4 regions of the Ilyobacter polytropus DSM 2926 genome follow, and region 1 is predicted to be linked to each of the others. Evidence: riboswitches for the same ligand, from Rfam matches in the RefSeq annotation. Region 1 holds a riboswitch; each other region holds the start of a gene.
What was found. A riboswitch is a leader RNA that binds a small molecule or an ion and turns the genes downstream of it on or off. The one in region 1 is predicted to bind S-adenosylmethionine.
Positions count from the first base shown of each region.

Region 2: another riboswitch for S-adenosylmethionine. It lies ahead of ILYOP_RS06025 (methionine ABC transporter ATP-binding protein); the one in region 1 lies ahead of ILYOP_RS12390 (O-acetylhomoserine aminocarboxypropyltransferase/cysteine synthase family protein).
Region 3: another riboswitch for S-adenosylmethionine. It lies ahead of metK (methionine adenosyltransferase); the one in region 1 lies ahead of ILYOP_RS12390 (O-acetylhomoserine aminocarboxypropyltransferase/cysteine synthase family protein).
Region 4: another riboswitch for S-adenosylmethionine. It lies ahead of ILYOP_RS08195 (O-acetylhomoserine aminocarboxypropyltransferase/cysteine synthase family protein); the one in region 1 lies ahead of ILYOP_RS12390 (O-acetylhomoserine aminocarboxypropyltransferase/cysteine synthase family protein).

Region 1 is NC_014633.1:528,479-536,581, reverse strand. Features, by position in the region: gene ILYOP_RS12405 (aspartate kinase) at 1-555, opposite strand, end outside; gene ILYOP_RS12400 (homoserine O-acetyltransferase) at 663-1,517, opposite strand; gene metF (methylenetetrahydrofolate reductase [NAD(P)H]) at 1,530-2,396, opposite strand; gene ILYOP_RS12390 (O-acetylhomoserine aminocarboxypropyltransferase/cysteine synthase family protein) at 2,431-3,705, opposite strand; SAM riboswitch class I at 3,864-3,952, opposite strand; gene ILYOP_RS12385 (DUF3298 and DUF4163 domain-containing protein) at 4,117-4,770, opposite strand; gene ILYOP_RS12380 (hypothetical protein) at 4,782-5,555, opposite strand; gene ILYOP_RS12375 (M16 family metallopeptidase) at 5,774-8,103, shown strand, end outside.
Region 2 is NC_014632.1:1,288,300-1,296,402, forward strand. Features, by position in the region: gene minE (cell division topological specificity factor MinE) at 1-106, opposite strand, end outside; gene minD (septum site-determining protein MinD) at 115-906, opposite strand; gene ILYOP_RS06000 (septum site-determining protein MinC) at 928-1,599, opposite strand; gene ILYOP_RS06005 (EI24 domain-containing protein) at 1,738-2,481, shown strand; gene ILYOP_RS06010 (Na+/H+ antiporter NhaC family protein) at 2,532-3,857, opposite strand; gene ILYOP_RS06015 (MetQ/NlpA family ABC transporter substrate-binding protein) at 3,918-4,724, opposite strand; gene ILYOP_RS06020 (methionine ABC transporter permease) at 4,738-5,394, opposite strand; gene ILYOP_RS06025 (methionine ABC transporter ATP-binding protein) at 5,387-6,394, opposite strand; SAM riboswitch class I at 6,579-6,667, opposite strand; gene ILYOP_RS06030 (flavodoxin family protein) at 7,042-7,677, opposite strand.
Region 3 is NC_014632.1:598,857-606,959, reverse strand. Features, by position in the region: gene rsxC (electron transport complex subunit RsxC) at 1-1,023, opposite strand, end outside; gene metK (methionine adenosyltransferase) at 1,263-2,411, opposite strand; SAM riboswitch class I at 2,495-2,594, opposite strand; gene ILYOP_RS02770 (NAD(P)/FAD-dependent oxidoreductase) at 2,768-4,156, opposite strand; gene ILYOP_RS16115 (type II secretion system protein) at 4,473-4,943, opposite strand; gene ILYOP_RS02760 (O-antigen ligase family protein) at 4,970-6,682, opposite strand; gene ILYOP_RS16110 (type II secretion system protein) at 6,738-7,178, opposite strand; gene ILYOP_RS02750 (type II secretion system protein) at 7,443-7,910, opposite strand.
Region 4 is NC_014632.1:1,745,934-1,754,036, forward strand. Features, by position in the region: partial or broken gene ILYOP_RS16300 (hypothetical protein) at 1-195, opposite strand, end outside; gene ILYOP_RS08180 (hypothetical protein) at 195-635, opposite strand; gene ILYOP_RS08185 (ACT domain-containing protein) at 1,037-1,315, shown strand; gene ILYOP_RS08190 (PFL family protein) at 1,411-2,775, shown strand; SAM riboswitch class I at 3,740-3,820, shown strand; gene ILYOP_RS08195 (O-acetylhomoserine aminocarboxypropyltransferase/cysteine synthase family protein) at 3,918-5,195, shown strand; gene ILYOP_RS08200 (non-canonical purine NTP pyrophosphatase) at 5,377-5,940, opposite strand; gene ILYOP_RS08205 (hypothetical protein) at 6,444-6,695, opposite strand; gene ILYOP_RS08210 (MBL fold metallo-hydrolase) at 6,841-7,188, opposite strand; partial or broken gene ILYOP_RS08220 (IS3 family transposase) at 7,335-8,103, shown strand, end outside.

The sequences.
Region 1 (8,103 bases):
TATCTGAGGATTTGCACTGTATATACCGTTTACATCAGTATAGATGTCCACTGACTTACATCCCAAAGCAGCTGCAATAGCCACTGCCGAGGTATCAGAACCGCCTCTTCCAAGAGTGGTTATATTTCCATCTTCACACACACCCTGAAATCCAGGTACAATAATTACATAGCCCTCAGCTATTTTTTCTCTTATTAGATCAGTATTTACAGACTGTATTCTAGCTTCATTATGATTTCCACAGGTTACTATACCAAGCTGTGAAGCCGTATAGGAGATTGCCTTTACCCCTACTTCCTTAAGAGCCATTGCAAGGAGAGCTATAGATACCTGTTCTCCCGTTGAAAGAAGTACGTCAAATTCCCTTCCCTTGGGAACTTCCGAAATCTCTTTTGCTCTTTTGATAAGACTGTCAGTCATTCCGCTAGGAGCAGATACTATTACGACAATATCCTCGTTTTCTTTTTTTCTCTCTGCAATTCTAGCTGCTATCTCTTTTAGCCGTGCAGAGTCTTTTACAGATGTTCCACCGTATTTCTCTACTGTAATGGACATATTTACCCCCCCCCGTTTTTTCTCTGTACATTTATAAAAATGCTAAGTTATTTTTTACAGACATTAAAATTTTTGAGTTTAAATTTATATAAATTCTTTTATCTATTTTACCTCTTATCCGAGATATTACTAAACTTTTTTTCTCTTATGTGACTCAGCCATTTATAGTAAAATTCTTTCCTGTGACTGTCCCACTTCATAGGCGGCTCTTTTTTAGGATCGTCTTCTGGAAAATAATTTTTAGGAAATAAATTTTGATCTCTGCTGTACTCATATTTCAGCCTTTCCCTCTGATACTCCCCATGCCCACTAATATAAAACTCTCTGTAATCACGATCAGATGCCATATAAACCCCAGCTTCATCAGATTCTGCAAGTATTCTCAGACCGGCATTTTTTATGTCTTTACTGCTGTTTTGGGTATTCCTAGAGTGAGGAGCCCAAAATTCACCAGATACAAAGGGGTTTTTATTTGTCCTGTGCCTGAATATACCCAAAAGTTTTTCATTTAATGTAAATTTTTCTATCCCGTATTTAACATATAAAGCTGCCTGAGCTCCCCAACATATATAAAGTGCCGGAAGTTTATTAGATTTTATGAGATTTTTTATTTCATCCCAGTAATTAACCTTTTGAAAGTCCAAGAGCTCTACAGGAGCCCCAGTCATTATGATGGCGTCATAGTTTCTGTTATTTAGTTCGCCTAGGGGATAATAGTTATCCTTTATATAGGAGCCGTCTGTATTTTTGAAAACATGATTTTCCGGATACAAAAACTCCACTTCCACACTTATATCAAATCTTCCCAGTACAGCATAAAATTGGTACTCAACCTCCTCCTTAAAAGGCATGAGGTTGATAATACCAATTTTTAATTCCCCTTTATTTTCTTTAAATCTAATTCCCTCTTTTTCGGCTCTCTCTCTGCCCGAAAGGGAGGGAGCTCCAGCGATACAACACATCTTACTGTCCCCCTATAAAGCAATTCTCAGATTTGCTATTGCATCCATTATCTTTTGTGTAGTGTCCACCTTATTCATTGTATAGAGGTGGATTCCGTCTACTCCTGAAGATATAAGATCCACTATCTGCTCTACGGCATAGGCTATACCGGCATCCTTTAGAGCCTCAGGATTATTTTCATATCTATCTAATATTCTCTGAAATTTTGGTGGGATAGAGCTTCCACAAAGAGCCGTTATCCTCTTTATCTGTCTAGCGTCTGTTACTGGCATTATACCCGCCACAAGTGGTACATCTATCTCTAGCTTTTTTGCTTTTTCTTTGAAGTCATAGAAATAAGAGTTGTCAAAGAAAATCTGGGAGATAAGAAAATCAGTTCCCTCTTCTGCCTTTCTTTTTAGATGAAAAAGATCCATGAGGTCGTTGCTTTCTTGATGCCCCTCTGGATAGAAGGCCCCTCCTATTGAGAACCCCCCCCTTTCCTTGATCTGCTTTACAAGTTGGTGTGCATACTTAAAATCCCCTTCAGGAATGCTTCCGTCATTTGGGTAATCTCCCCTTAAGGCTAGGACATTGTTTATACCATTTTCCTTTAGTTCATCTAAAATTCCGTCTATCTCTACCTTATCTGCCCCTATACAAGTAAGGTGAGCCAAAACCTCTACATTGTTAACTTTTTTAATCCTAGATGCTATCTCTACAGTTCTCCCACGGGTAGTACCCCCTGCACCGTATGTTACACTGATAAAATCCGGACTAAGTTTCACCAATTCGTCAATGGTGTCATAGACCTTTTCCACAGGATATCTTTCATTTGGAGGAAATATCTCAAAGGATATTACCGGTTTTTTGCTTTCATATATATCTTTTATAAACATGATGCCCCCTATTTTTATGTTTGAAATTTATGAATTATCTGGTAGCTTCTATTGCCTTTTGAAGATCCTCTATAAGGTCGTCGATGTTTTCAAGTCCTACAGAGATTCTGATCGTATCTGTACCTATACCGCATTCCTTAAGTGCTTCTTCACTTAGTTGTCCGTGAGTAGTGCTAGCAGGATGTATTATAAGTGACTTGGCGTCGGCCACATTTGCAAGATGAGAAAAGATATCTAGTTTTTCTATAAATTTAGCCGCCCTTTCTCTGTCACCTTTTAAACCGAAGGTGAATATAGAACAAGCTCCCTTTGGAAGATATTTTTTTACAAGATTTTGCTGATCTTCATCATCACTTACTTCAGGGTGACTAACCCAGTTTACATCATCGTTATTTTTTAAGAACTGAGCAATTTTTCTTGCATTTTCCACATGTCTTTCTACTCTCAGTGAAAGAGTTTCTATCCCCTGTAAAATCAGGAAAGAATTAAAAGGTGAAAGTGCAGCTCCTGTATCCCTAAGTAGTTTAACCCTCGTCTTTAGTATATATGCCGCCGCTCCAAGGTCAGCATACTTTAGACCATGGTAACCTGGGTCTGGTTCGTTAAATGCTGTAAATCTTTCGTTTTTCCAGTCAAATTTTCCTCCGTCTACAATGAGTCCTGCTATAGTCGTCCCGTGCCCCCCTAGGAATTTTGTAGCAGAGTATACTACAATGTCTGCCCCGTGGTCTAAAGGTCTCAAAAGATAAGGAGTGGCAAAGGTATTATCTACAATTAGCGGAAGACCGTTTTCATGGGCTATCTCTGCTATTTTTTGAATGTCCAACACTTCACCGCTTGGATTTCCAAGACTTTCTATAAATACGGCCTTTGTTTTTTCGTTTATCAAACCTCTTATTTCCTCGGGATTCACAGGATCAAAGAATCTGGCTTTGACTCCGAAATCGTTGATTGTATTTGAAAGAAGGTTGAAAGAACCCCCGTAAAGGTTATTTGAAGAAACTACTTCATCACCGCATCTAGCTACATTCAGTATAGAATAAGTAACGGCAGAAGTTCCAGAAGCTACTGCAAGAGCCCCTACTCCCCCTTCTAAAAGAGCTATTCTCTCTTCTAGTACAGCTGTAGTTGGGTTTCCTATTCTCGTATATATATTTCCAGGTTCCTCTAAAGCAAATAACTTTGCAGCATGTTCTGTGCTCTCAAAATTATAAGAAGTAGTTTGGTAAATAGGTACCGCTCTAGATCCAGTAGTCGGGTCTGGTTGCTGTCCTCCGTGTAATTGTAAAGTTTCAAATTTGTGTGCCATGTTTAATTCCCCCTTAATGTCATTAGTTTAATTGTGTCACAAAAGCCTAATATAAAGCCTCTGTAAAAATAAGATAAAATGGAGGCAACGGGATTTTATAAAAAAAACCCTTTCATCTAAGTCAGATGAAAGGGTTGGTTACTCTAAAATTAGCCCTATTGCCATCTGTCAGGAATTAGCACCACACCTGAATAGGTAGGTTGCTGAGGTATCTCCGGGCCTGTCCCTACACCTCTCTTGATGGATAAACCCTTTATTCTAGGGTTTACATATTTTAATACTGGTTCACTTGTTTCTCTGTTGTTGATAGTTACTTTACCACAAAGGTAAAGAAGTGTCAATATTTTTTTAAAAATACAACCTAATTTTAAAAATCTAAAGTTAAAAAAAAAGGGGTTATCTAAATAAACCCTAAATTTTCATGAAGGAGGAAATCTCTGAGATTGGTATCTCAAAAGTTATTATTCCTGCTTCGTAAGATGCTAGGGTATAGGGGTTAAAAAACACAACTAAAGAGTCACCCTCAAAATAAAAACTATACTCTTCATCGGGAATATTTATATCAGCATAATATAAATCCCCTCCGTATTTTATTATCTGTTCTTCCACCTTTTGTTTGATGAGTCCCTTGTAGTTGATGTTGCCTTTAAATATATCCTTCAGAAAAATTTCTTTTCCGTTTTTAAAATTATACCCTTCTTCTAGTATCATGCCGTGGGATCCACCTGTAAAATAAAAAGTCTTAACTAGATAACTGTCTATTTTGCTCTCATTATCTATCTTCTTAAAATCACTTTTTAAAATAAATTTACCATCTCTATTATCTGGATTTTCAAGACGGTTTTTATTTGATTCCATCTTTATCATTTCCATTAGGGCTCTAAAGCCGCCTTTTACCTTGTTGCTAGAATTACCGATGTATTTTCCTTTATTATAAAAAACAGGTATTTTACCATCTATCATAAGATACTGATTTTCAAGTTTTATATTTGATTTTTTTGTCTCTACTGAAAACATATTTTGAAATACTGCGAATATAAAAATAAAAACTATAATTTTTTTCATTGGATAACCTCCTAAATTCTCAGTTGATTATACTCTGAAAACCACTGTTGATTCAACTTTATATTTCTAAAAGAACTGCTTTGAAGATTGTTTTTCAGATCATATTTTATAAAATCTTTTATTTGATCTAGAGGTATTTTAAACTTTTCCCATCCGTCGTAATATGGAGGAGCCCCTTTTACTATTAGCTCCACCACAAGGTTTTTATCTTCTAAATAAAAGCCTCCGTAATCAATATCTAAAATTATATCATTTGGGTAAATGTTTACAGATTCTCCGATTTTTGTCTGGCGGACCCTTTTACGAATCATATTTTCAATTATTTTTTTTACCTGGTATACTCCTTCACTGGGATTTATGAATATATCCTCCCGTGAATAAAACTCTCCGTCTAATGGGGAAAGGGTATAACTGTAGGTTCTTATCTGAGCATCATAACCGTCTAAAAAGTACCTGTTTTTTACAATTAAAATAACCATCTTAGAATCACTAACTCTCACAGTATATTCACCTTTTAATGTAACCTCAGGCTCTTTTGAGTCGGTCAATTCTCTAAAGTTTTTTTTAGAATCTTTTTCTATCTGAATTTCAAGTTCTTTTAGCCGCTCCATTATCACCTTGTTTGTTTTGTCCACCTTGGTATCCCCTATAAGATAGGGAAGCTTTACATCTATATCATAGTTAGATTTTTTCTCCTTTATTATCAAAGTAGATATTCCAACTGAAAAACTTCTAAATGCTAAAACAAGAAAAATTATAAGTATAATATTTTTTTTTAAAGACATGCAGTCACCTCCAACTACTAAATTATACAGCATTATGAAAAAATAATGTATTATTTTACTAAAACTTATTTTTTTCAGATTTTTCAAATATTGAAAACATAAGAAAAGTGATCTGAATATGGACTTGATGGTTTAATTGTGTTATTCTTAATTTACAGGAAATAAGCTTAATTATTAAGAAATATTCACACAAATAAAAAACAGGAGGGATCTCTCAGATGAAAAAAATAAAGATTTTTATAATTACTATGCTTTTAGTTTTATTTACTGGACTAAATGCTGCCGATCTTAAAGTATCAAGTGAACTAGAACAAGGTACTCTAAAAAATGGTATGAAGTACTATATATACAAAAACAAAAAACCTGAAAACAAGGCTTATCTTGCATTGATCGTCAATTCCGGGTCGCTTCAGGAAGATGAAGATCAGCTTGGAATGGCTCATTTTATAGAGCACATGGCTTTTAACGGAACTAAAAGCTATCCAGGAAATATGCTTGTAAAGCACCTTCAGTCTATAGGAATGAATTTTGGGGCAGATTTAAATGCCTTTACTGGTTTTGGCAGAACTATATATAAGCTTCATGTTCCAACAGACAGAACAGAGGAATTTGAAAAATCCTTTGAGATATTAAAAGAATGGGCTAATGATATTACTTTTTATCCAAAAGATACAATAGATGAGAGAGGTGTTATCCTAGAAGAGTGGAGACTGATGCAGGGACTATCCCAGAGAATTTCAGATGCACAGAAAAAAGCCGTTTACGGTGAATCTAGATTTACTGAACGGTTTCCAATAGGAGACCCTGAGATTATAAAAAATGCCAATCCAAAACTGCTTAAGAGATATTATCATAAATGGTACCACCCTGAAAATATTGCCGTAGTTGCAGTGGGAGACTTTGATAAAAATCATGTAAAAACTCTTGTTGAAAAATATTTTAACTATGAATCAAAATACACTTTTAAAAAGAGCCTTGAATATAGAATAGGTGAATCAAATGGTGAAATTACAATTTTTAAAGACCCAGAGATAACATCTGTAACCTTTGATGTGCTTACAAAAGACAGACTAGAACCGATACAAGACCGTGAGAGTTATAAAAGAGCCATTATAGAAGAAATTGCCACAGGAATTCTTCAAAGTCGGTTTGACAGTATTTCAAAAAAAGCCTCTCCTACTATAGGTGAGGGATACAGCTATCTGGTAAACCTTGGAAAACACGATACTGTGCAGATTACAGGAGCTATGCTAAAGGAAAAAGATATCCAGTCAGGAATAGCTGAAGTTATTACCCAAATGAAAAAACTATCTGTCTATGGCCCTGCTTCCTGGGAGATAGACGGAGAAAAAGCCGAACTTTCAATGTATATGGAAAACGCATATAAAAATAGAGAGAGTAAGGAACACAGCGAGATTGCCTCTGAGATAATAGCAGACTATCTAGAAGGGTATATCTTTACAGATATAGAGAATGAAGCAGAAGTCTTCAACGAGATCATAAAAGAAATATCCTATAAGGATATCCTGAAAAAGGCTCATGAAATATATGAAAATTCAAACAAAGCATTTTTTCTAACTGCACCTCAAAAGAAAAATCTGTATATACCTTCTAAGGGTGAGATAGAAAAAATAATTGAACATGCTAAAAATAAAAAACTATTAGGAATTGAAAAAAATAATCAAAAGCCTGTTTTGAAGATAAATGAGTTTTCCTCTGGGAAAATACTAGATAAGAAAGAAGAAAAAGATTTTATACGTTACAAGCTTTCAAATAATATGGAGGTAATCCTAAAAGAAACTGATTTTGACAGAGATAAAATACTTATAAAACTCTTCAGCAAGGGGGGAAGTTCCCTCATGGATGAAAAGGGATATATAGCATCAAGATTAGCTCTGCCAGTAATAATATCCTCTGGCATAGGAAACCTTTCTCCTGTGGAAACAGATATTTTTATGAAGGGGAAAAATATACAGTTTCACCCCTATATATCCGATTACTCTGAGGGAATAAATATCGAAACAGACAGAGATAACCTTGTCACTGCCTTAGAAATTTTGAATATATTTCTTACCAGTCCTAAGATTGATAAGGACATATACAATAATTTTATGGAACTTCAAAAACAACGTATAAATAACAGGAAAAATTCACCTAAGACACTATATAGAGATAAAATAAAAGAAACTGTGTCTCAGAACCACCCAAGAAGAAAGCCACTGACCTTAGAGGACTTAGATAAGGTCAATGAAAAGGATTTTATAGAGGCTTTTAGAGGCAGATTCTCTAGTATAGGGGATTTTCAGGCTGTCATTGTAGGAAGCACCAAAGATATGGATATGGAAAATCTTGTGCAAAAGTATTTAGCTGGAATTCCTTCAAAAGATATTTCAGAGCTTCCTAAAAATTTGGATGTTAATTTTCCAAAGGGAATAACAAAAGAAAGTGTAAAAAAAGGTACTGATAAAAAAGTATCTGTAAATTTGATCTATCCCTATAAAGGGAAATATACATATGAAAACAGGGTAAAATACCTAGGTATTTCAAA
Region 2 (8,103 bases), on a different replicon from region 1:
GAACTCTTGGAGATAGCATAGCTCTATCATGAATTAAAACAAGCTTCAATCTATCTTTGGCTACATTTTTAGAGCCACTCTTCTTAAACATATCGAAAAAACTCATCTCTCCACCTACCTCTTAAAGATTCCTCTTAATTTATTAAAAATCCCCCCTCTTGAAGGGAGCTCTAAAAAGCTTACCTCGTTTCCTATGACCCTTTGGGATATATTTCCATATGCCTTAGCAGCCAAAGAACTTCCTTTAAATATAAGAGGTTCCCCTTTATTTGTAGATATTATAATATTTTCATCATCAGGAATGATCCCCATTACGTCTACTGCAAGAATATCAACTATGTCTGATATATCAAGCATATTCCCTTCTTTTACCATGTCCACTTTTATACGGTTTACTATAAGTTTAGAATCTTTTATCTCATTTGCATCCAAAAGACCGATGATTCTATCTGCATCCCTCACTGCTGATATTTCAGGAGTTGTTACAATTAGAGCCTGATCTGCTGCTGAGATTGCATTTTTGAATCCTTGTTCTATACCTGCTGGACAGTCAACTATTATGAAATCAAAATCTTCTTTTAGAGCCTCTATAAGTGTCTTCATCTGCTCAGGGTTAACTGAGTTTTTATCCTTTGTCTGAGCCGCAGGAAGTAGAAAGAGATTGTCACACCTCTTATCCTTTATAAGAGCCTGCCTTATTCTGCAGTGTCCCTCTATTACATCAACAAGATCATAAACTATCCTGTTTTCAAGTCCCATAACAACATCTAAATTTCTTAATCCGATATCAGCATCAATAAGAAGAGTCTTCTTGCCCTGAAGAGCAAGACCCACACCCAAATTTGCCGTAGTGGTGGTCTTTCCTACTCCACCTTTACCAGAAGTTATAACAATTACTTTTGCCATTTTTATCACTCCCAAAAATAACTAGATTTTCATAATGTCTCTCAGTGTTATCTTGTTAAAATCCTCTATATGCATCTTTCCGTCTTTTATATATGCTACTTCCAAGCTGCCTTCTTTTTTTACCCTATTTGTGACAAGCATGTCCTCTGCTGGATTTCTGGCAATATTTTTCCCTATTCTCAGCTGGATGGGGTTCATTTTTAAGGCACTTATAAAAGCCTCATCTTCATCCTCTATACCTGCGTAGGCCGTACCGTTTAGATAGCCCAAAACTACTATATTTCCTTTTGCAGTTACTATGGCTCCGGGATTTATGTCCCCTAGAACAACCAGATTCCCTTCATAGTGTACACTTTGACCGGACCTCAGGTTCCCCTTATAAAATTTTGTCACTCCTTCATCTATTATAGTTTCAGGTATGATAAAGTTTCCTATAAAGGATTTACCATTTGACATAATATAAGTTATTTGGATATCACTTTCCCTTCTGATTATTTCAACAAGCTGATTTTCCTCATGCTCTGAAAGACTTCTATTTGAAAACTCTATGGCAACTTTTGCATTTTTCAAAAATTTCTCTGCTTCTCTGAGTTTTTCTTCAAGATTTTTCTTCAGTGTTTCATAATCAATTTCAGCATCTAAATGAATTACAAGTCTGTCCTCTTTTCCCTTTAAAATAACATAATTATCCATCGGCTCCACCCTTCATAAAGTGTGTTCAATTTAAGTATAGCATACCATTTTTGCCTTATCAACTAAAGGCTCTAAAAAAAATAGCTTTTTTCTCGGTTTTTTGATATGATTTTATTTAATAGACAAAGGAGGTCCTCTATGCGTGGTATCTATCTTGCAGGCGAATCTTTTTTCGAAGCTTTTTCTGTGATCAAAAAAGGTAAAATGAGAAAATTCTATCTCTTACCCGGTGTTATAAACCTCATACTTATTAACCTTCTTTATAGATTGAGTAAGTATGTTTCATTTAATATTTTTTCAAAACTTGAAACTTATTTCAACCTAAGTAATTATGAAAATATCGCTTTTATGGTCATAAAGGTCATAATTATAGTTCTATCCTTCTTGTTGTATTTTCTCATGTACAAGGCTCTTCTTCTGATAGTTCTTTCACCCTTTCTGAACTATATCTCAGAAAGAACCGAGAGGACACTGGACAACAGGAAATTTGAATTTTCCTTCAGAGATAATATAAGATTTATCTGGAGAGGTATAGTTATTTCCTGTAAAAGTTTTTCAAAAGAGATGATAGGAACTCTAATTCTTTTACTTCTGGGAATAATACCGTTTTTAAGTCTTACGATTCCTTTTTTCATTTTCCTTCTTCAGGCATATTATATTGGGTTTTCATTTATGGATTATACCCTTGAAAGACACAATTATTCTTCAGAGGAAAGTCTGATTTTTTTGAAAAAAAACTGGGTTTTTTCAGCCTTTAGCGGAGCTTTATTTACCGTGGTATTTCTGATCCCCCTTGTTGGAGTCTTTATAGCACCTTTAGTTTCCTGTGTTGCCGTTACCCTCGGAACTCTGAAAATAATAAACAATGAAAAATATAATTAATTTATTAGAAATAGAAAAAATCCCTCTTTTAAAAGAGGGATTTTTTCTATTTAAGCTAGATTTTCATTTAACTCACTCTTTACTTCCTTATCTCTCAATATATAGATAAAAGCAAAAACAGCCAAAATATGTTGATACCAAAGAAGAGGTATTACTTCAAAAGGTGTTACAGTTCCCTTTGAAAAGCTAAGAAGTATGAGCATCTGAGCTCCATAAGGTATGACTCCCTGCACAATACAGGAAAATATATCAAGAAGTGCAGCACTCCTCTTGCCTTCTACACAGTATTTTTCAGAAACCTCCTTGGCCAGAGGACCGTTTATGATTATAGCCACTGTGTTATTGGCAACAGCAGCATCTGTCATAGCGACTAAGGCTGCCACTCCAAACTGAGCACTTCTTCTGCCTGTAATTTTCTTCTGAACAGATTCTAAAAGCCACTGTATCCCACCTGCTTTGGTTACCATTTGAGCTAATCCACCTGTAAGAAGAGATAATAAAAATATTTCCTGCATTCCTGAAAATCCATTATAAATTTCATTGGAAAAACTAAGAAGGGTAAAGTCACCTTTAAACAGTCCTATTAGACCTGAAAGAAGAATTCCACCTGTAAGTACTGCAAAAACATTTACTCCTGCAATTGCCAGAACTAAAACCACAAGATACGGAATTACCTTTACTACATCATAGTTATAAGTTGCAGCCATATCTATCATACCCTCAGGTCTTCCCAAAACAACTAACATTATTATAGTTATTATGGCAGCAGGAAGAGCAAGAGATATATTCGCTCTAAATTTATCCCTCATCTCTACACCTTGAGTTCGTGTAGCAGCTATTGTGGTGTCTGATATAACTGACAAATTGTCTCCAAACATTGATCCTCCCATTACAGCAGCCAGAGTCAATGCCATAGAAATCCCAGAAGACTCAGCTAAGCCCACAGCAACTGGTGCTATGGCAACTATAGAACCAACAGAAGTTCCCGTTGAGGTAGATATAAATGCCCCTATAACAAAGAGTCCTGCAGGAATATAGTGCACCGGGATAAATGTCAGACCCATGTTTACCACCGAATCTACCCCACCCATAGCATTTGACACTCCTCCGAAAGCCCCTGCAAGAAGATAGATTATACACATTACCATAATATCTTCATGGCCGCAGCCTTTTATAAAGTCTTTGAATTTCTCCTCTATACTTCCTTTAAATAAAATAAAAGCAGATATTATCCCTGCAAATGCTGCAATGGGAGCCGGAAGTTGATAAAAGCTCATTTCTACTCCTGCCATCCCTAAGACAATTCCACTTCCTAGATATATTGTCACAAATATTATAAAAGGTATCAGACCTTTAAATTCACCTTTGGTTTTCATCTTTACTCCTTATTTTTAATTTTCATCATAAATAAAAAAAAGCTGCAATGCAGCCTTTTTTTAGAATATAGGCACTACTCCACCTTGATACTTATCTTCGATAAATGCCTTTACTTTTTCACTCTTTAAAGCTGTCATAAGAGCAGTTATTTTTTCAGATTTTTCTTCCCCGGTTTTTACAGCGACTATGTTCACATATGGAGATTCTGCTCCCTCTATAAGAAGGGCATCTTCTACAGGGTTCAGTCCGCTTTCTATTGCATAATTTCCGTTTATAACAGCTGCATCTACATCTGAAAGAACTCTAGGAAGTTGTGCTGCTTCTAAGGCTTCAAACTTAAAGTTTTTAGAGTTTTCTGTTATATCATACTCTGTTGCTTTTAATCCGGCACTCGGGTCTAACTTGATAAGGCCATTTGTTTGCAAAAGAATAAGAGCTCTAGCTCCATTTGAAGGGTCATTTGGTATTGCTATTACAGATCCATCTTTAAGGTCTGCTAAATCTTTAATTTTCTCTGAATAAAGACCCATTGGTTCTACATGTACTCCACCAGCAGAAACAAGATCAAGATTTCTTTCTTTGGCAAATTCTTCTAAATAAGGAATATGCTGAAAGAAGTTTGCATCTATTTCTCCATCTGAAAGTGCGAGATTTGGTGTAACATAATCTGTAAATTCTACTACTTCAAGAGAATAACCTTTTTCAGCCAATTCTTCTTTTGCTATCTCAAGTATCTCTGAATGAGGTACAGGAGTAGCTCCTACCTTTATTTCCTGTGATTTTTCTTCAACTTTTTTCTCACCACAAGAAGTTAATCCTACGATAAATAAAATTGAAACTGCAACTAAACTAATAATTTTTTTCATATTTCTCTCCTTTTTATCCTCTTTTTTTTCTTATATTATAAACTATTTTATCACCTAAAAATTGTATCCCCTGAACCAGTATTATTATAGATGCCACTGAGACTATCATAATGTCAAGTTTGAATCGCTGATATCCGTATCTTATGGCAAGGTCACCTAGACCTCCTCCACCTATTGCTCCGGCCATTGCAGAATATCCTACAAGGGTTATTACTGTTATTGTCAGACCATGAATCAAAGAAGGCAGGGATTCAGGTATAAGTACCTTTGATATTATATCTTTTCTAGATGCTCCGAGAGATATAGAGGCTTCTAAAAGACCTCTGTCCACCTCTTTAACTGCCCCTTCTACGATTCTCGCCACAAATGGAGCTGCAGCTATGGAAAGAGGCACTATGCTCGCTGTAGACCCTATTGTGGTCCCCACTATGAACCTAGAAAGTGGAAGAACCAATATCATCAGTATAATAAAAGGTATTGATCTAAAAATATTTATAAGGCCGTCTAGAACCTTGTTTAATTTTGGCATTTCAATTATATGATTTTTATCTGTTATTACCGCAAGTAAACCTATAGGCAATCCCATAATGGTAGCAAATATTGTTGAAAGTACTACCATGTATATAGTTTCTGCCATAGCAGGTATCAGCAAAGCTATTATCTTATCCATTATATATCACCTTTATCTCTACATCCTCTTTTTTTATCCAGTTCAGTGCTTCTTCCTGTCTTTCTCCAGAAAGTTCTAGTATCAGATGACCTACATTCTGGGTGACAAGCTTATCTATACTTCCTGATACAATATTTGCATCTATATCAAACATTCTAACCATCTGTGATATAACTGGTTTTTCAACTGTGTGTCCTATATATGAAAGCTTTATTATTTTTTTACCTGGACTCTTTACAAAATCTACCTCTTCTGTTTCTTCTGGTATCAAATGAGATATAAATTCCTTTGCCATCTCTGTTCTTGGATTTGAAAAAATCCTGTCCACACTTCCCTCTTCGATAACTTCACCCTTATCCATTATAGCTGCTCTGTTGCACACACTTCTTATTACTTCCATCTGATGTGTTATAAGCACTATCGTAAGTCCGAGTTTTTTCTGAAGATCTTTTAGAAGGTCAAGTATAGACTTGGTAGTCTTAGGATCAAGAGCACTAGTCGCCTCATCAGATAAGAGTATCTTAGGATTGTTGGCGAGGGCTCTCGCAATTGCAACTCTCTGTTTTTGACCACCTGAAAGTTGGCTCGGAAAAGCTCTTTCTTTATCTTCTAATTCTACAAGGGTCAAAAGTTCTTTTACCCTTGATGGAATATCATTTTTATCCCAACCTGCTATCTCTAGTGCAAAGGCTATGTTCCCGAAAACATCCCTTGACTGAAGAAGATTAAAGTGTTGAAATATCATCCCGGTTTTTTTTCTATACTCTTTTAATTCTGTATCATTAAATTTGAGAATATTATTTCCCTCTACGAGAATCTCACCGCTGCTCGGCTCTTCTAATCTATTTAAAAGTCTTATAAGTGTTGATTTACCTGCACCACTCAGACCCATTATCCCGTATATATCATCCTCTTTTATGTTTAAGTTAACATTTTTTACAGCAAGGACATCTCCGATGGCACTGCTATAAAGTTTATTGAGATCTTTTATCTCTATCATCTATTACCACTCCTCAATTGTATATAAAAAATCCCTTCCAACAACATTTTGTAAAAAGATTTATTAACTGGCTTATAAACTTAATTTATCTATAATTGTTTACCGGTTTTCTAAGAGTTTTATTTTGTAAATAAAAAAAACTCTTCTTTTAGAGAAGAGGTTTCTAGTAATCTATTGCAGATTAGCCTCATCTCGCTGGAATTAGCACCACACCCCTTACGGCAGGTTGCTGAGGTTTCAAAGGGCCAGTCCCTCCACCTCTCTTGATAAGTAATTCATTTATACTAGAAAAAGTATATTACTTTTGACTAACTCTGTCAAGAATTTTTTCATTATTGTATAACTATCAATGGAATATTTTCTGAGTATTATTTCACACCGCAACCTGAAATTTATATGAGGTATTAGATTTATAAGAATCCATCCATTTTGTCTTGGAAAAAAATTACACTAGAGAAATTAAAAACATTATTTCAAACAACTCAGCTCAATTACTCGGCTTGTGCAAAAAATTAAAAATAGGAAATTCTTGAATTATTATTGCGGTAACGACACCAAAACACCTCAAGGAGTTGCCTACTTAATGAATATATTAGCCCTTAACTCTGATTTTTTCAAATATATTTTCATGTTTAAAAGTTCACTTTTTATTTTGAAAGTTTAAAGTCCAGCAACTTTTCCCGTATATCTTTATTCAGTTGCAATGTTTTAAAAAGTCTTTTTCCTGCATTTTGTGACTGCTTTATTGCAGTTTTATTTTCTTTTGCCTTCCCTCTCTCAAATAGTCCAAGCACCTTTACTATGTCTATAACCCTGTAACCTAGAGCTTCTAGTGGTTTTGCCATTGCCTCACCTGTGTACCCCATATCTTCTGGTGAATGTTGTTCGCATACTGCTATCACAGAAGCATAACGACCTCCTAAAACTTCATTTATTCCCATCCATACAGAACGGTCTTCTTTTGACATAACTTCAAAACAATAACATCTGTCAATAAAAACCTTTACGTCAGCGGTAACATTATAAAAATATGTCGGTGATCCCAAAATTATTGCGTCTGATTCCATTAATAGTGGATATATCTTCTGCATGTCGTCATTTATTACACATTTATAAGTGTCTCTGCATCCTTCGCAGCCTGTGCAGCCTTTTATAGAATAATCTCCTAAAAATATTACTTCAGTTTCTATTCCATCTCCCTTCGCACTTTCTAAAGCACTCATCACAAGGGTCGAGGTATTACCATTTTTTCTCTTGCTTCCCACTATACCTAAAATTTTCATATTTAAAAAACCTCCTTGCAGATTATAACATAACTTGGCTTTTGCAAAAATTAAAAATAGACAATTCTTGAGGTAATATTACGGTAAAGACACCGAAATATCTCAAGGAGTTGCCTACCTAATGAATATATTAGCCCCTAACTCTAATTTTTCAAATATTTTTTCACGCTTAACTGTAAATGGTCTCTTTCACAAAATCGACATTTTTCTACTTTTGTTTATAGAGTCATTAATTCTGATGAAAAGAAAAATCTTTCAAATATATGGATAAACTCTTTTAATTCCAAAGATAGGAGTATTTTCAATAAGTTTCCCTTTACTCTCCGTGGAATGAAAAAAACTTAATCTGCAAAGAAAAAAGGACGTTCTATATGAACTGGTTACGGCTGGAAAGAAAGATCCTTTCTTCTTTTCTATTGATGACAC
Region 3 (8,103 bases), on a different replicon from region 1:
GAGATTTTCTTTTTCATCTCCTATGGTTCTTCCCATCATAGGTCCACCTAGAATAACTTTATAAGTTTTACTTCTGTCTATGCCTGCATAATCCAGAATATCCTTTATAGGAGTACCTATCTTAGCCAAAATATTCTTAGGTTCTTTTATCCCCAGTCCAGATACAGTAACAACTCTTTCTATAAGAGGTTTTCCTCTATACATTCCCTCATACAAGGCATACAAGGTCCCCACATTTATTACTGCCATCCCGTACTCCATAGGTATTTTGTGTACAGGTACCTCTATACCCATCAGAGATTTTATGATCTGCTTCTCTCCTCCTTGAGGATATACACTTTCGAGAACTGCCAGCTCTATTTTTCCAGAGTCGTCCAAAAATTTTCTTATTTTTTCAATGGCTTCTTTTTTATTGTCCTCTACAGCGATAATTACCTTGTTTATATTCATAAAATCAAATAATCTATTCAATATAATCATAATTTCCGAGGTTTTTTCCACCATGATCCTGTTATCTGAATTTAAATAAGGTTCACACTCTGCCCCGTTTATTATTACAGTATGTATTTTTTCATATTCATCAGCCTGAAATTTCATGTGAGTTGGAAACATTGCACCACCTAGACCGCATATCCCCATCTCCCTTATAAAAGTAACAAATTTTGTGGAAGTTTTACCCACAAATAAATTTGTGTCATACCAAGGTTTTAAATCAACCCAATTATTTTCAAAATCGTTTTCTACAATTATAAATGTTTCATTATTTTCTTTCACTATATCCTTGATATATCCAGATACAGGAGAATGAACTGCCACTGATAACATTGCAGTACATTTACCTATCTCCTGACCTGCCATTACATAGTCTCCTACAGATACCATTGGAAAAGCAGGAACCCCTATATGCTGATGGAGGGATACTTTATACTCCTTTAGATCAGGCATCACTTCTATATTTTTATCTGAGGTCAACTCCTTCATCTCTTTTGGATGAACTCCGCCTCTTGGTTTTAGTATCTTCATACTCTCCCCCTTTCACTTATAACCGGGATTTTTCTTGACAAAAATATTATTCTATAATAAAAAATTAATTCCTCTTTCTTTGCTGATTCATTTTAAAAATACATTTTTTATGAAAATTCTTTTGTTATCAATAACTTTACATTTCTTTATTATTTATGTCAAGTTTTATCTTCTGCTGCATTTATGATTTGAATATTAAAACAGGCAGTCATTAGACTGCCTGTTAAACTGTTTTTATTCTATACAAGTTTTTTTATAGCTTCTACCTTATTTGTTCTTTCCCAAGGAAGATCTATGTCTGTCCTTCCTATATGACCGAAGGCTGCAAGATCCTGATACTTAAAGTTTCCTGATCTTAGCTCTAAGGCTAGTTCTATCCCTCTAGGACTTAGGTCAAATACCTTTTGCACTATCTCAGCTAGCTTTACCTCTTCTATTTTTCCTGTTCCAAAGGTATCTACTTTTACAGATGTAGGCTCTACTACCCCTATAGCATAAGAAAGCTGTATTTCACACTTTTCTGCAAGTTCTGCAGCAACTATATTCTTAGCTACCCATCTTGCTGCATAAGCGGCAGACCTGTCCACCTTTGAAGGATCCTTTCCTGAGAAAGCTCCTCCACCGTGTCTAAAGTATCCACCATAGGTATCTACTATTATCTTTCTTCCTGTAAGACCAGCATCTCCGTGAGGTCCGCCGATTACGAATCTTCCTGTTGGATTTATATGGTAATGTTTTACCCTTCCAGGATTCATTTTATATTTTTCAAGGACAGGTTTTACTACCTTTTCTATTATTGTTTCATGAATCTCTTCCTGACTTACTTCAGGGTTATGCTGTACAGATACTACTACTGTATCAACATGATCTACAGTCCCGTTTTTATTATACGCAAGAGTTACCTGAGACTTTGCGTCTGGTCTTCCCCAGATTACCTCTTTAGATCTTGCCATTCTTGTATATTTTACGATTATCTCCCTTGCAAGAACAAGGGCTAAAGGCATAAGTTCAGGAGTTTCTTTTACAGCTCCTCCGAACATTATTCCCTGGTCTCCTGCTCCTCCGATATCTACACCCATTGCTATATCAGGAGACTGTGAATGTATTGCATTAAGCACTCCGCAGTCTGAGTCAAATCCCATTCCCTGCTTGTATCCGATCTCTTCTATCTTGTCTCTTACTATCTTTTGCACATCTACATATGTATTGGTAGTTATCTCTCCTCCTACCACTACCTGACCTGTTGTACAAAATACTTCGCAGGCTACCCTAGAATTTGGGTCTTCTGCTATGCAGGCGTCTAGCACTGCATCTGATACCTGGTCGGCTATCTTATCAGGATGGCCCGGTGAAACACATTCTGAAGTAAAAAATATTTTGTTTTCCATTTATATAAATCCTCCTTGGTAATATTATTTGTTATAAAAAAAGCCTCTTTCAGTAAGAAAGAGGCTGTACAGATCGGGTCTCTCTCTTATCTTCGCTTTTTTAGCTCTGAATTTAGCACCACACCTTTTAAGGCAGGTTGCCGGGTTTCACAGGGTCAGTCCCTCCACCACTCTCGATAAGAATCGTATATTATTCAATTTTATTTATATAAATTATATACCTCTGTTATATTTTTGTCAATAATTTTTGATATTCAAAAATAAACATTAAAAACAATTCATTTAACCCAATCAGATTATCTTGATTATTTAGGTTAAAACTGAAAAATTTCATAGCTTATAGACATAGACTTTTTTTATTTGCTTATTATATCTCTAGTTGCTAGTATTCCCATTACTGCTGCAATATTAAGTCCACTTCCATATCCCGAACTATCTCCCACAGAGTAAAACCCTTTAATACTAGTTTCCATGTGTTCATTTATAGCCACTCTTGTACTTCTAAACTTTATCTCTGGAAAATAAAGCAATAGATCACTAGATGCAAAACCAGGGGTTATCTTGTCATGAACCTCTATAAACTCGATTATGTTGTCCAGTATCCTTTTAGGACAGGCTAGTGCTATATCCCCAGCAACATAGTCATCTGTTGTGGGAACTATATTCAGCCTAGATAACCTCTCTTCTGTGGACCTTCTTCCTGCCTTCAAATCTCCATATGACTGCATAAGTATTTTTCCCCCTGTAAGCATAGATGACATCTTCGCTATAGCAGTGGCATACTCAAAGGGATGGCTGAATGGATGAGTGAAAGTTTTTGTACAAAGAAGGGCTAAGTTTGTATTTATAGACTTCCTGTCCTTATACGCATGACCATTTGCCAATATTACATCATCACTGTGTTTCTCCACAGCAATAAAACCACTGGGATTACTACAAAATGTTCTCATCTTATCTCTATACTTTTCGGTGTAATATACCATTTTCGCTTCATAAAAATTTTTATTTATATTTTTCATTACCACATCAGGTACTTCTACCCTCACTCCTACATCTATTGCCCCTGTGCTGTAATCTATTCCATGCTTTTGGCAGAGTTTCATCATTTTCTTGGCTCCGCTTCTACCTATTCCCATAATTACATTATCAGAATAAATTGTTTCAGATTTTTTACCTGAAAGTATTATTCCTTTCACCTGATTATTTTCTATAATCAGTTCCTCTATACCATGGCCAGTCAGGAATTCTACTCCCTTACCCAAAAGGTAATCCACAAGTTTTGTGTACAACTCTCTAGATCCGTCTGTCCCCAAGTGCATTGTAGGAGTGTCAACCAACTGCACATTATTTTCTATACACCTTCTTTTTACCTCTTCCATTTCTTCATTGTATTTTATCCCTGCAGGTTCTTCGTCAAAACCAAATTTTTTATAAATTTCCGCCACATAATTTATAGTATCATTTACAAGCTGTTTTCCTGTAACTGTATGTACATCTCCGCCAACTCTATAATCCATGTTAAATTTTGAATCTGAGTATGCCCCTGCCCCGCTTATCCCATATATTATGGCACAAGTATCACACTTCACACACTTATCCGTTTTTTCCTTAGGACAGACTCTTTCTTTCAGCATCCTTCCCTTGTCTACAATCAGAATCTTTATATCTGGATTCTTTGTTATTGCTTCATAAGCTCCAAAAATATTTGCCTGTCCCCCGCCTACAAAAATAATATCATACTTCATGATAACCTCCTAAAACCTATTAAGTATGTAAAAAAGCCCGGAATATACTAAACTTTTAGTATAGAATCAGGCTTATAATAAACTTTTATTTTGTTTATACTTGTCCCATAAATTTTTTCTTTAGAAAAGGATATACCTATCCCATCGTAAAAAAAACATAAATATCCTTTTTTGCGATGAAAAAATAATCTGTCTTCCAATATATTACACCTCTTTATTATGAGACACCAATATAAATTTTATCACAGTTTTTATTTTAGGACAACACTTTTATTTCTATTTTTCTATACTTAAATATTCTGATAAATCACACAAGCTAGAACTCTGACCAAATTATTCCCTGTCCAAATGCATCGTCTGGAACGTCTGCTATTAGTGTCCCGTCGTCATAGGAATAAGTCCAGCCTCCATTTTCATCACTACCAGTGGTTATATTATTCCAGGCTGTTTCTTGGGTACTACACCCTTCAAACGAAGGAGTTGACACCATCTCACTTTTGTTATAAAAATCTGTAAAATAAACCTCTTCTCCGTTTATACCAGTGCTTTTAACATCAGAAAGGTCTCCTGTACTGTAAGTACTTGTACCTTTAAAATCAGGATATGTCTCTGTCTTTGCATAGTATATCCCTATAGATGTTCTAACATTTGCCAGATTTCCTTGTACATTTGCAGCCTTTGCCTGAGAAGTTACATCACTTAATTTTGGAAGAGCTATTGCTGCCAAAATACCTATTATTGCTATTACTACTATAAGTTCAATAAGAGTAAAACCTTTTCTCTTCATTTTTCATCTCCTGCTATAAAAAATTATTAACCTTCTGTATTTAAGCATGTTCCTACTGCCAAAAACGTCCAGAATAAAGGAGCCACAGAAACTACGCTGTCATTAAAAAAACAGGTTATAAAATAAGAAAAAACACTCAGAAAGATACATCCTGTAAAAATATTCCTATTTTTTATAAAAACTTTAAAAGAATCATAAAAAAAACTCAAAAATAAAAATCCAATTAAAATAAGGGCTGGTATTCCGTTGTTTATGGCTATCTGAATAAAATAATTATGTGGCTTGTCTACCAACATACCTTTAATTCCAAAAGACAGTTTTTTTCCGAAAAAATCATTTTGAGGAAATACAAGGGGAAAGGTGTCCTGCCCATGACCAAATACAGGCTTTTCAAATATCTTTGGAATACTCCGAGACCATATATAAATTCTCGATGATCCTTTTTTTTCATAACCATCAAAAAATTTTATTCTTTTTACAGCAGGTATCTCTGTTATATTATCCATATGATCAATAGTGTAAAATTTTCCTTCTATAAAATAAAGCTGATAATTAAAACTCTCCCCATATCCAAAAAGATAAAGATCTTTTATAGTTTTATGTCTTTTAACATAATATTTTTCATACCCAGATTTTTGAAGATTAATAAGCCTGTCTTTTTCTTTTACAGGAATTTTTTCATTTATAGCGTCATAAAACTCTAGCCCATTCGAGCTTCCTATTATCTTGAGTTTACTTACCCCGTCGATCTCGACACGGTTCCCTTCCGACTCTATACCATAAACTTCAGTCTTAACTCCCTTTGAAATATTTCCCAGCTTCTTCCCCAGAGCTTTTTGAGAAAATATATCCATTCCACTCCAGATCAAAATACACATAAGAGACAATACTAATATTTTTTTCCAGTTAATCAGAATCTCCCTGTTCATAAAAATAATAAAAAGAAGAACCCCACCTTGAAAACCTAAAAATCCAGCTCTTGAATGACAGCCTATGAGATTAGCAAAAGCTAGACCAGTGTACCCAAGAAAAAAAATAGTTTTTATTCTTTCTCTAGAACTCAGATAAAAACCCAGCCCCAGAAAAAAAAGCATAATTGAATAGCTCCCCATATAATTAGGATTAGAAAGTGTACCATAGCTTGCATATTTTCCGAAACTGTATTTTAAACCGCCAAACTTTTCGACATCAAAACCGGTCATTACATTTGACATAAAATCAGTTTCTAAAATATTAAATCCGAAAAACTGGAAGATTCCTACTAAAAACATTACCCCGCTGAAACCGATTATAAATTTAAGTATTTTTTCTCTTGAATTTCTGTTTTTAAAGAAACTAAGTCCAGTGAGAAATATCACCATATATGAAATTTCTGCCAAAAATCCCTCAAATCTACCGCTTATCCCTAAAAAAGATATTTTCCTGTCTATTGAAAATATAAAACTCATAACTAACAAAACTAGCAAAGTCGATCCCATTATATAATATTTAGATTTTATCCCAATGCACTCTTTCTTAAGATCAATTTTTCCAGCCATTGAGAATATAAGGATCACAGCTCCGGTAATCAGAGTCATTAATTTATAATAACTAATAAAATCAATCTGATATCCATCATAAGTTATATAAGTCATTGCTCTTTTGCTATCATTTTCCAAAATTATTTTTTTACCGAAAATTATAAGCGGTGCCACAGATGTTGCCAAAAGATATCCCAAAATTCCAAATTTCTCCCTCATTTATCCCCCAAAGTAAAAAAGGGCCGAAGCCCCTCTTTATTATAAATATTTTAAATTAAAAATCACTCCATACAGTACCTTGTCCATATGCATCGTCTATAATATTTGCTTTAATTGTACCATCGGAAGTATAAACCCATCCACCTTTTGAATCTTTTGTAGTTACTACAGCATTTGTAGCAGCAACTTTTAATTCCGTTGTTGGAGTTTCAGGCATTATGCTTTTATTATAAAAATCTGTAAAATAAATGTCTTCTCCATCCGAATCTATTCCTTTTATTGCTGATAAATCTGCAGATAAAGCAGTAGGATAAGCTCCATCTGTTGCATAAAACATACCAAGTGATGTTCTTAAAGTAGATATGTTTCCTTGTACACTAGCCACTTTTGCTTGTGATGTTACATCGCTGAATTTTGGTAAAGCTATTGCTGCCAGTAGTCCTATGATAGCGATTACTACCATAAGTTCAATTAAAGTAAATCCTCTTTTCTTCATAATCTCTTTCCTCCTAGTTCCCTTTTTTTTATGTGTGTTGTAAAACATTATCGACATTGTATATTTGAAACTTTTTCATTTTTTCCAAACTCTACAAGTTAAAAAATTGTAAAGTTGTGCCCCTTCCCTAGAGGATTTTCATACAAATTCATCCTATTCTCAAATATGTAATCATTCCTTTATACAAAAGTATCTTTATGAGATTACCACATACTTTTACCCCTGTCAATTATTTTTACATTTTTTACATGTCTGTTACAGTTCCTATTCCTCACTCCACTCTATAAGCTGATTATACATATTCTCTGGAAGATTCGCGTGTATTTCCCCTGTCTTTCCACTGTAATTATATTTCCATCCCCCTATACCTATTTGCTCTGAATTTTCCCAGTCTATCACCAGGTTACTCTCTTCTATTAGACCACTTTTAGGAGTCTTAGGTATACTGTCTCTTTCCAGAAACTGAGCAAAATTTACCTTTTTCCCCTCTATACTCTCAGCTTTTATAAGTTTCAGGTTATCTTTCATTCCTTCTGATATAAGGTCGGGATACTCACCAGTCGCAGTATAATAACTTTCCAGAGCCACCCTCATTCCCACAAGGTCTTTCTGTACCCTTGCTGCCTTGGTAGAATCCCTTACATCACTCAGTCTAGGTACTGCCATTACAAAAAACAATGCCAAGGCACCTAGCACAATTATGAGCTCCAATATTGTAAAACCTTTTTTCACATCCACCACCTCCTGCTTTACACAATTACATCTGAACTTTTATTTTTACAATTTTCCATTGAATTTAAAATAAGTTACTGAATTTATCCAAAAGCTGTGTTACTTTCTTTGCTTGCCCAAAGAAAGTAACCAAAGAAAAGGCACCCCTAAAAAATACCTAAAATCACTTCTGAACTAACTTTCTATTGAAATA
Region 4 (8,103 bases), on a different replicon from region 1:
TTTACGTCTCATGGGTGAAAGGTAGATATCAACATCACTTAAGACCTCTTCAAGAACATAATCATTATAGGCTCTATCGGCATAAATAATAGAGTCTTTAGGCAAATCAAAATTGAAACCATTAAGTGCAGTAATATCAGCAATGGATCTAGGTAATATTTTATATTCCACAGGCAAGACCCTCTCATTTGTCATCAAATAAAGTCTTGCTCCGAAAAAAATTTTCTTTTACTTGAAATGTATCCTCTGTAAAGATCATGATCCAAGTATATTTTACATCTAGGAATTCTATAATTGTCACATGCAGAAATAGAGAACGAATCAACCATAAATTCTTTGGTTTTAGATCTATTTTTATTATATTCCATAATGAAATCCATTATTTTACTCAAGGTAGATCCCAAGTTTGCAAGTCTTCTAGAAAATCTACTTTTAGAAAGGATATAATCAAAATGAGGATAATCTTCAAAAAAAGTCAAAGTCTTTTGAAAATTGCAGTTAAAATAGATTCCTGCGACTATAGCAGTTGTAATAACTTTAGCATCTTTCATTTTGGTTTGAGAACTTTCTTGGTGCCCAGTAAGGTTAAGAATTAATTGAATAAATTCTAGTATATTTTTAAGGTTATTTTTCATATTTATGCTCTCCTGAAGTTGTTATTTTAAGAGTGTTTTAACGTATAATTAAAAAGGTAGCAACTTAGGTTATATAATTCATTATTTCATCAAAAATTTTAAATCCTCTGACAAATTGCCTTTTTCATGGTACACTCTCTGCATTTTGAATTTTGAAGCCCATCCATTTTAACTTCCCAGTAAATATTTCCGAATCAAATTTTTTATATCCTTTAATTCCACAATTAAGAACAGTTGTTTAACTGTTCTTTTTTTTTATCAAAAGTAGTAAATTTTTAAGATTTAAGTTAAAATGAATATGTAAAATAGTGATTAGTTGTAGATAATTTTATCAGTAATTTAAAAAAATAGATTTATGTAAAATTTTTAAATCTATATTAAATCATTAGGAGGAAGTATTTATGCAAGGGAAAATTGTAGTAACTGTAATCGGAAATGACAAAGTTGGAATTGTAGCCGGAGTAACTAAAAAACTTCAAGATTTAGATGCCAATATTGTTGATATCTCTCAAACTATTTTTGAAAATGAGATATTTGCAATGATTATGCTTGTTAATGTGGAAAAATTCAAAGGAAACTTTGACGAGATGAAAAAAGAATTATCTCCTTTAGAAGAAAAATTAGGCGTTAAAATTTATGTTCAACATGAAGATATTTTTAAAGCAATGCACAGAATTTAATTGGTAATCGAAAATCTGCAATTGATAATTTTAAAAATAAAATTGTTTTAATTTTCCATTGTCAATTATTACTTTAATTTTTTAGGAGGAATGTAATGCACATAGTAGCAAATGAAATATTGGAAACTATTCAAATGGTTGATATGCAAAACCTTGATGTAAGAACAGTTACAATGGGAATCAGCCTTTTGGACTGTATAGACAGAGACCACAAAGTAACATGTGAAAATATCTATAACAAAATCATAAAATATGGAAGAAACTTAGTTGAAATAGCTGATAAAGTAGCTGCAAAATATGGTGTACCTATTGTTAACAAAAGGGTATCTGTTACTCCAATCGCTGTAATCGGAGGAGCTACAGATGCAGAGGACTATACTTGTTTTGCTGAAGCACTTGATAAGGCTGCAAAAGAGATTGGAATTGACTTTATAGGTGGATTTAGTGCCCTTGTAGAAAAAGGATTTACTCCTGCAGATAAAAAACTTATTGCATCTATCCCAAAAGCTCTTAGCACAACGGACAGAGTATGTTCATCTGTAAATGTCGGTTCGACTAAAGCAGGAATCAACTTAGATGCAGTTGGGATGATGGGGAAAACTGTTAAAGAGTTAGCTGAATTATCAAAAGACACTGACGGGTTAGCGGCAGCTAAATTTGTAGTCTTTACAAATGCTGTAAGTGATAATCCATTTATGGCTGGAGCTTTCCATGGTGTTGGAGAAGCTGAAATCATTCTTAACCTCGGTATAAGTGGACCAGGAGTTGTGAGGGCGGCCCTTGCAAAAGTTGATAAAAAAGCTCCTATTGATGAAATAACTGAAACTATTAAAAAAGTAAGTTTCAAAATTACTAGAATGGGAGAATTAGTAGGTAAAGAAGTTGCAAAAGAATTAGGAATAGATTTCGGTATAGTTGACTTATCATTGGCACCGACTCCTGCTGTTGGAGATAGTGTTGGTAATATATTAGAAGAATTTGGTCTTGAATCTGTAGGAGCTTATGGTACTACTCTTTCTCTGGCAATCCTTAATGATGCTGTGAAAAAAGGAGGAGCTATGGCTGCTACAAGAGTCGGAGGACTTACTGGGGCATTCATCCCTGTCAGTGAAGATCAAGGAATGATTGCTGCTACAAGTAAAGGATATTTAACACTTGAAAAGCTTGAAGCAATGACATGTGTTTGTTCTGTAGGTCTTGATATGATTGCTATTCCAGGAGAAACTCCTGACTATGTAATCTCAGGAATTATCGGTGACGAAATGGCAATAGGTATGGTTAACAGCAAAACAACGGCTGTAAGAGTTATTCCTGTACCCGGTAAAACTGTTGGAGACAGAGTTGTATTTGGAGGACTTCTTGGTGAAGCTGACATTATGCCGGTTAACTCATTAAACTGCTCTACATTAATCAACAGAGGTGGAAAAGTTGCGCCTCCTATTCAAGCTATGAAAAACTAGTGAGAGAAGTAGTAAGTAGTAGATAGTAAAAATCTGAAAAGGTAGAGTCAAAAGATATTTTTACCGCGAATTAATGCTGATAAAAATTTTAAAAGGACGTTCGTTTAACTAAACTGAACGTCCTTTCTTTTATTCTTCCAATTTTTCTTTAAAACCTAATTTTCTTAAGAAAATAGGATTTCTGTAATGGAAGGGACTAAGGATATTATTTTTCTTATCCCCTATACTTTCAACTGAATTCATAAGGTGTTGCAAAGTTGCTAAAAATTATACCGTACTTTTGCAACAGCCTATTTAGAAAAGAATATAAACTTTATTACATATTGGTTATCTTGTACGGTGTCCAAAAGCAGATTATGTTAGTTTATGGCTTTATTGCCCCTAGGTATTAATTGAAATCTTGGGGAAAAAAGCAGACACCTTGGCTCTTTTATCAATTGGAGGAGCCTTTATCGGGATTTTCTTTATTCCGGCCTTGGAACGATGGCCGGACAGGTTCGGCGTCAAGAAATTATTATATGCCGACGGAATCTCTTTTGTGGTAGTCTGCCTATTATTTGGATTATTGACGACAGGTTATGTTTCCGGTGCACTGGCAACGACAGAATGACCCGTGTTGTTAGGATATTTCATGGTAGTTATTGATAAAATGTCCACCCAGATGAGTTTCATCAGGACGGTGTACTTGAAAAATATAGCAATTGATTCTTCAGAGGTTATCCCCTCTCTTTCCTTGGGTATGAGCATCATTACCTGCGCTATCTTGAGTGGTCTTGCCTGGGGACTCTGGGGCCCTTAATATATATTCTATTTCGCAGCATCTATCTCCCTTGGGAATATTTATGTTGCTCACAAAGTAAAGCTATAAATAACCCATAGTATGGAAAAACACTTCTCAAAGGGAACTGAAATTTTACCTTGACATTTAAATTTAAAAATTATAGAATCACTATAATCAAATATTTTCTTATCTAGAGAGGGGGAGGGATTGATCCTTTGACACCTCAGCAACCTACTTTTATGGTTTGTGCTAAATAGATAAGGGGGGATAAATAAAGCAGTCTCTTGCATAAAATGATCTCTTATTTGAGGTCTTTTTTTTTATAAAAAATTTTAAAAATTCGTTTATGGAGGTAAAATATATGAGTAAAGAAAAATGGTCTCTGGAAACCAAAACTATTCAATGCGGATGGCAGCCGAAAAATGGTGAACCCCGTGTACTTCCTATTTATCAGAGCACAACTTATAGATATGACACTGCTGCTGACGTGGCAAAACTTTTTGATCTAGAAGCTGAGGGGCATATGTATTCTAGGATAAGTAATCCTACTTGTGATGCCTACGAAAAAAAAATGGCTGCCTTGGAGGGCGGAGTGGGAGCTTTGGCTACTTCTTCCGGTCAGAATGCTTCTACAATCGCCATAACAAATATTGCTTCATCTGGTGATCATTTTATAGCAGCCGGAGCTCTCTACGGAGGGACTGTGGCCTTATTCACAAATACCTTAAAAAAGATGGGAATAGAAACGACTTTAGTTGATGCAGAGCTTCCTTTGGAAGAACTTAAAAAATATTTCAAACCTAATACCAAGGCAATCTTTGCAGAAACCATTGCTAATCCTGCAATGGACATCCTAGATTTTGAAAAATTATCAACACTGGCAAAAGAAATGGGAGTACCTCTAATAGTAGACAACACCTTCGCAACTCCATACTTGTGCCAGCCTTTAAAACTTGGAGCAGATATTGTTGTTCATTCATCTACCAAATATATTGACGGACATGCAACAAGTGTAGGCGGTGTGATCATTGACGGTGGAACTTTTGACTGGTGTAACGGAAAATTCCCAGAATTCACCGAGCCTGACAAAAGCTATCACGGTGTCATCTATACTCGTGATTTTGGAAACCAGGCCTTTATCATTAAAGCCAGAGTCCAGTGGATTCGTGATTTAGGATCATATCTGAGCCCAATGAACGCCTTCTTATCAAATTTAGGACTAGAAACCCTTCATGTGAGAATGGACAGACATTGTGAAAATGCCCAAAAACTTGCAGAATTTCTTGAGAATCATCCTAAGATAAGCTGGGTAAAGTACCCAGGACTAGAAAGTCATAAACACTTCCAACGTGCAAAAAAATATCTAAAGGGTTGTAGTGGAGTACTCACATTCGGTGTAAAAGGTGGATCTCAAGAAGGAGAAAAATTAATGAATAGTCTTGAATTAGCTGCAATTGTAGTCCATGTTGCAGATGTTCGTACAAGTGTCCTTCATCCAGCCAGCATGACTCACAGACAGCTGTCGTCAGAGGAACAAATTGCCGCAGGAGTAAGCCCCGACCTTATCAGGGTTTCAGTGGGAATTGAAAATATCAAAGATATTATTAGTGATTTCAATCAAGCCTTGGAAAAAATATAGTAAATTATAAACAGCCGGGAATTAAATTCCCGGCTGTTTATTTATTATTAATAAAATAATATCTGAGTTTGTTTCAAGCTTTCAGCAAACCATTAATTTCTTCTGAAATTTAATATTTTTTATTCAGAATACAAAGTTTTAATTTTGGTTTTATGCCGCAATTCATTGAAACTTTTCATGCTTATTTTTCATACCACTGGGCAAACTTATTTATGGCCGAGTCCTCTTTTAATGTCTGATATTTTGCAAAATCTTCTTCTGAAAACTCAGCTAAAGTTTTGTCAAAATTTTTCGGAATAAAGACATACCATAAATCAGACCATTTTTTATGAGAATCTTGCCCTCTGATACTTTTAGATAAAGTCCCAGAGGATTTACTTTCAAAAAATTCCATATGGCTGCCATCATAAAAGGCAAGACAAGACCTAAATTCACATTCTTGTTCCGTTTTATCTTCCATTAACTTCAGGATTCCTTCTACTCCAATGGTCTCCAAAGCATGATTGACATAGGCTCTGGGAAAACCATTTAGGGCTTTTATAAAAAACCCGGCATCCAATGCTATACACGGTTCATTAACTATATTATACGCTTGAATTACTTTTTCCTTTGCTATTTTTCGGATATCGTCAGACCTAGGTTCTATAAGTTCTGCATTATAAGGAATAAGTTTAGTAGTATTCAGATATTCCTGTGCTGAGGCTATTTTACCTTTATTGGTAGTAACAAAAACAATTTCTTTCATAATCAAACCCTCCAATCCATAACTTATTATAGCATAAGAATAATAAGTTTATTTCCATAGGAGATTTTATCAAATCTAAAAAGTATTTTCTAGGTTCAAATAAAAACAAGCTTTTTAAAAAAATGCGGTATGATGGGATTTTGAATCTTGGGATATGCATACCAAAACACAATCAATTCTGAATATTTTAGTTATTAGACTCTCCAATGACAACTATATCTATCTGCCTCCTCTTATCGGAATAGGTCAAATTTGATTTTATAAAAAGAGTAAAAAAATTTGGATATAAAAAAAAACACATAAGATTTTTTTCCTATGTGCTATTGTATTAGTTCTTACACGAAACTTGTCATCTTTTTCTCTAAAATAGAAATACTTACTTTCGGGTTTTCATATGTTATACCGATACAAATTCATTATACTACTTTCTCTATATCTCCTTTAATTATAAAAAACTTAAAGCTGTTTTCCTCAAAATCTCTTTTAAACTCTTTCCCCTATACTTATTTTGATTTACTAATATTACATTTAAAAAGATACCCGAAAGCGATTATAGAAATATAGAACAAAGATGCTCTCATCCCCACAAATGAGCTCATTTTTAATAGGTCAAGAACTTCAAAGCTATCTATACGAAACATATAAATAGGCAATATACCTACAAAGCTCAATGGAAAACTCCACAAAAATATTCTTATAGAATGTTTCGATGTTTCTTTTATACTTCTTGCTTCTAAAAAACTATTTTTATCCAAACAAATACTCCTTTCTATATTTTATGAATTTTTTTTAATTTTGTTTTAAGTACTGTTCAAAAAATATCAGTTTTTCCTTTTTTAGATTCCAGAAGATTATATTAAATTTACACTAAATTTAATATATGCTCTCTATATATATTTTTTATTCAGATATCTTCAACTTCATTAAATCTTCTCCAAATATAACTTTGCCACTATAGTTTTTATTTATTTTTTCTAAACTAGCTTTCTCATCAACTACCCCTTTAGTAAAGTGAGTATAGACAAGACTTTTTACTCCTGCATCTGCAGGTATTTTACTGGACTCATCTAAATTTAAATGTGCACGTTCTCTAGATGAAACCTTTGACTTACTCTTCTTTCTAACTTCTTCTGATCTCTCTCTACCCTTATCCATGATCATTCCACCAGAATCTATAACCATAAAATCCGCATTCTTTGCAAATAAAGCTAATGAATCAGTATACGTTAGATCTCCGGTTACAACCACAGAAACCCCAAGGTATTCAAATCTGTAAGCTATAGTATAAATAGTATGAGGAACCTTTAAGGTCGTTATTGGATAGGCTACAATAAGTTGGACAGTTTTCTTAAGGTCATATAAAATAAATAAAAATATTATGCGGAGGTATTTTAATGACCAAGAAAACCAAGTCGAGACGTAGCTTTAATGAAGAATTTAAAACTCAAATTGTTCAACTTTATCTCAACGGAAAAAGAAAATGTGAAATCATCAGAGAATATGACCTTTCTCCTTCTATTCTTAATAACTGGATCAAGCAGTTTGATAATACTGGCTCTTTTAAAACAGAAGATAATATTGATCCATTAGAAAAAGAACTTCGTGCTCTTAAAAAGAGAAACGAGCAGCTTGAAATGGAGAATGATATTTTAAAGCAGGCGGCGCTGATCTTAGGACAAAAGTAGATGTGATTAAAGCCAATTCTCACAAATATTCTGTATCAGCAATGTGCCAAGTCCTTGGAATTTCTAGAAGTATATATTATTACAAGTCTAAAATTAAAAATAATATCTCTCTTCTAATAGAACTAATAAAAGATATTTTTGAAGATAGTAGAAGAAACTATGGAACTAGAAGAATAAAATTTGAGATTTTTAAACTGGGACATAAAGTTTCCAGAAGACGTATAAGCTCAATTATGAAACAAAATGGATTGATATCAAAATATACAATTGCAAATTTTAAGCAACATTACGACAAAGTCAATGAAGAAAAGTTAGCTAATTTAGTTGAACGTAATTTTAACAAAAAGGATCATCTACAAATTGTAGTTAGCAATTTAACCTACGTCAGGGTAGGTAAGGCCTGGAATTATATCTGTGTCTTAATAGATCTTTTTAACAGAGAAATCATAGGTTATAGCTCTGGGAAAAATAAAGATGC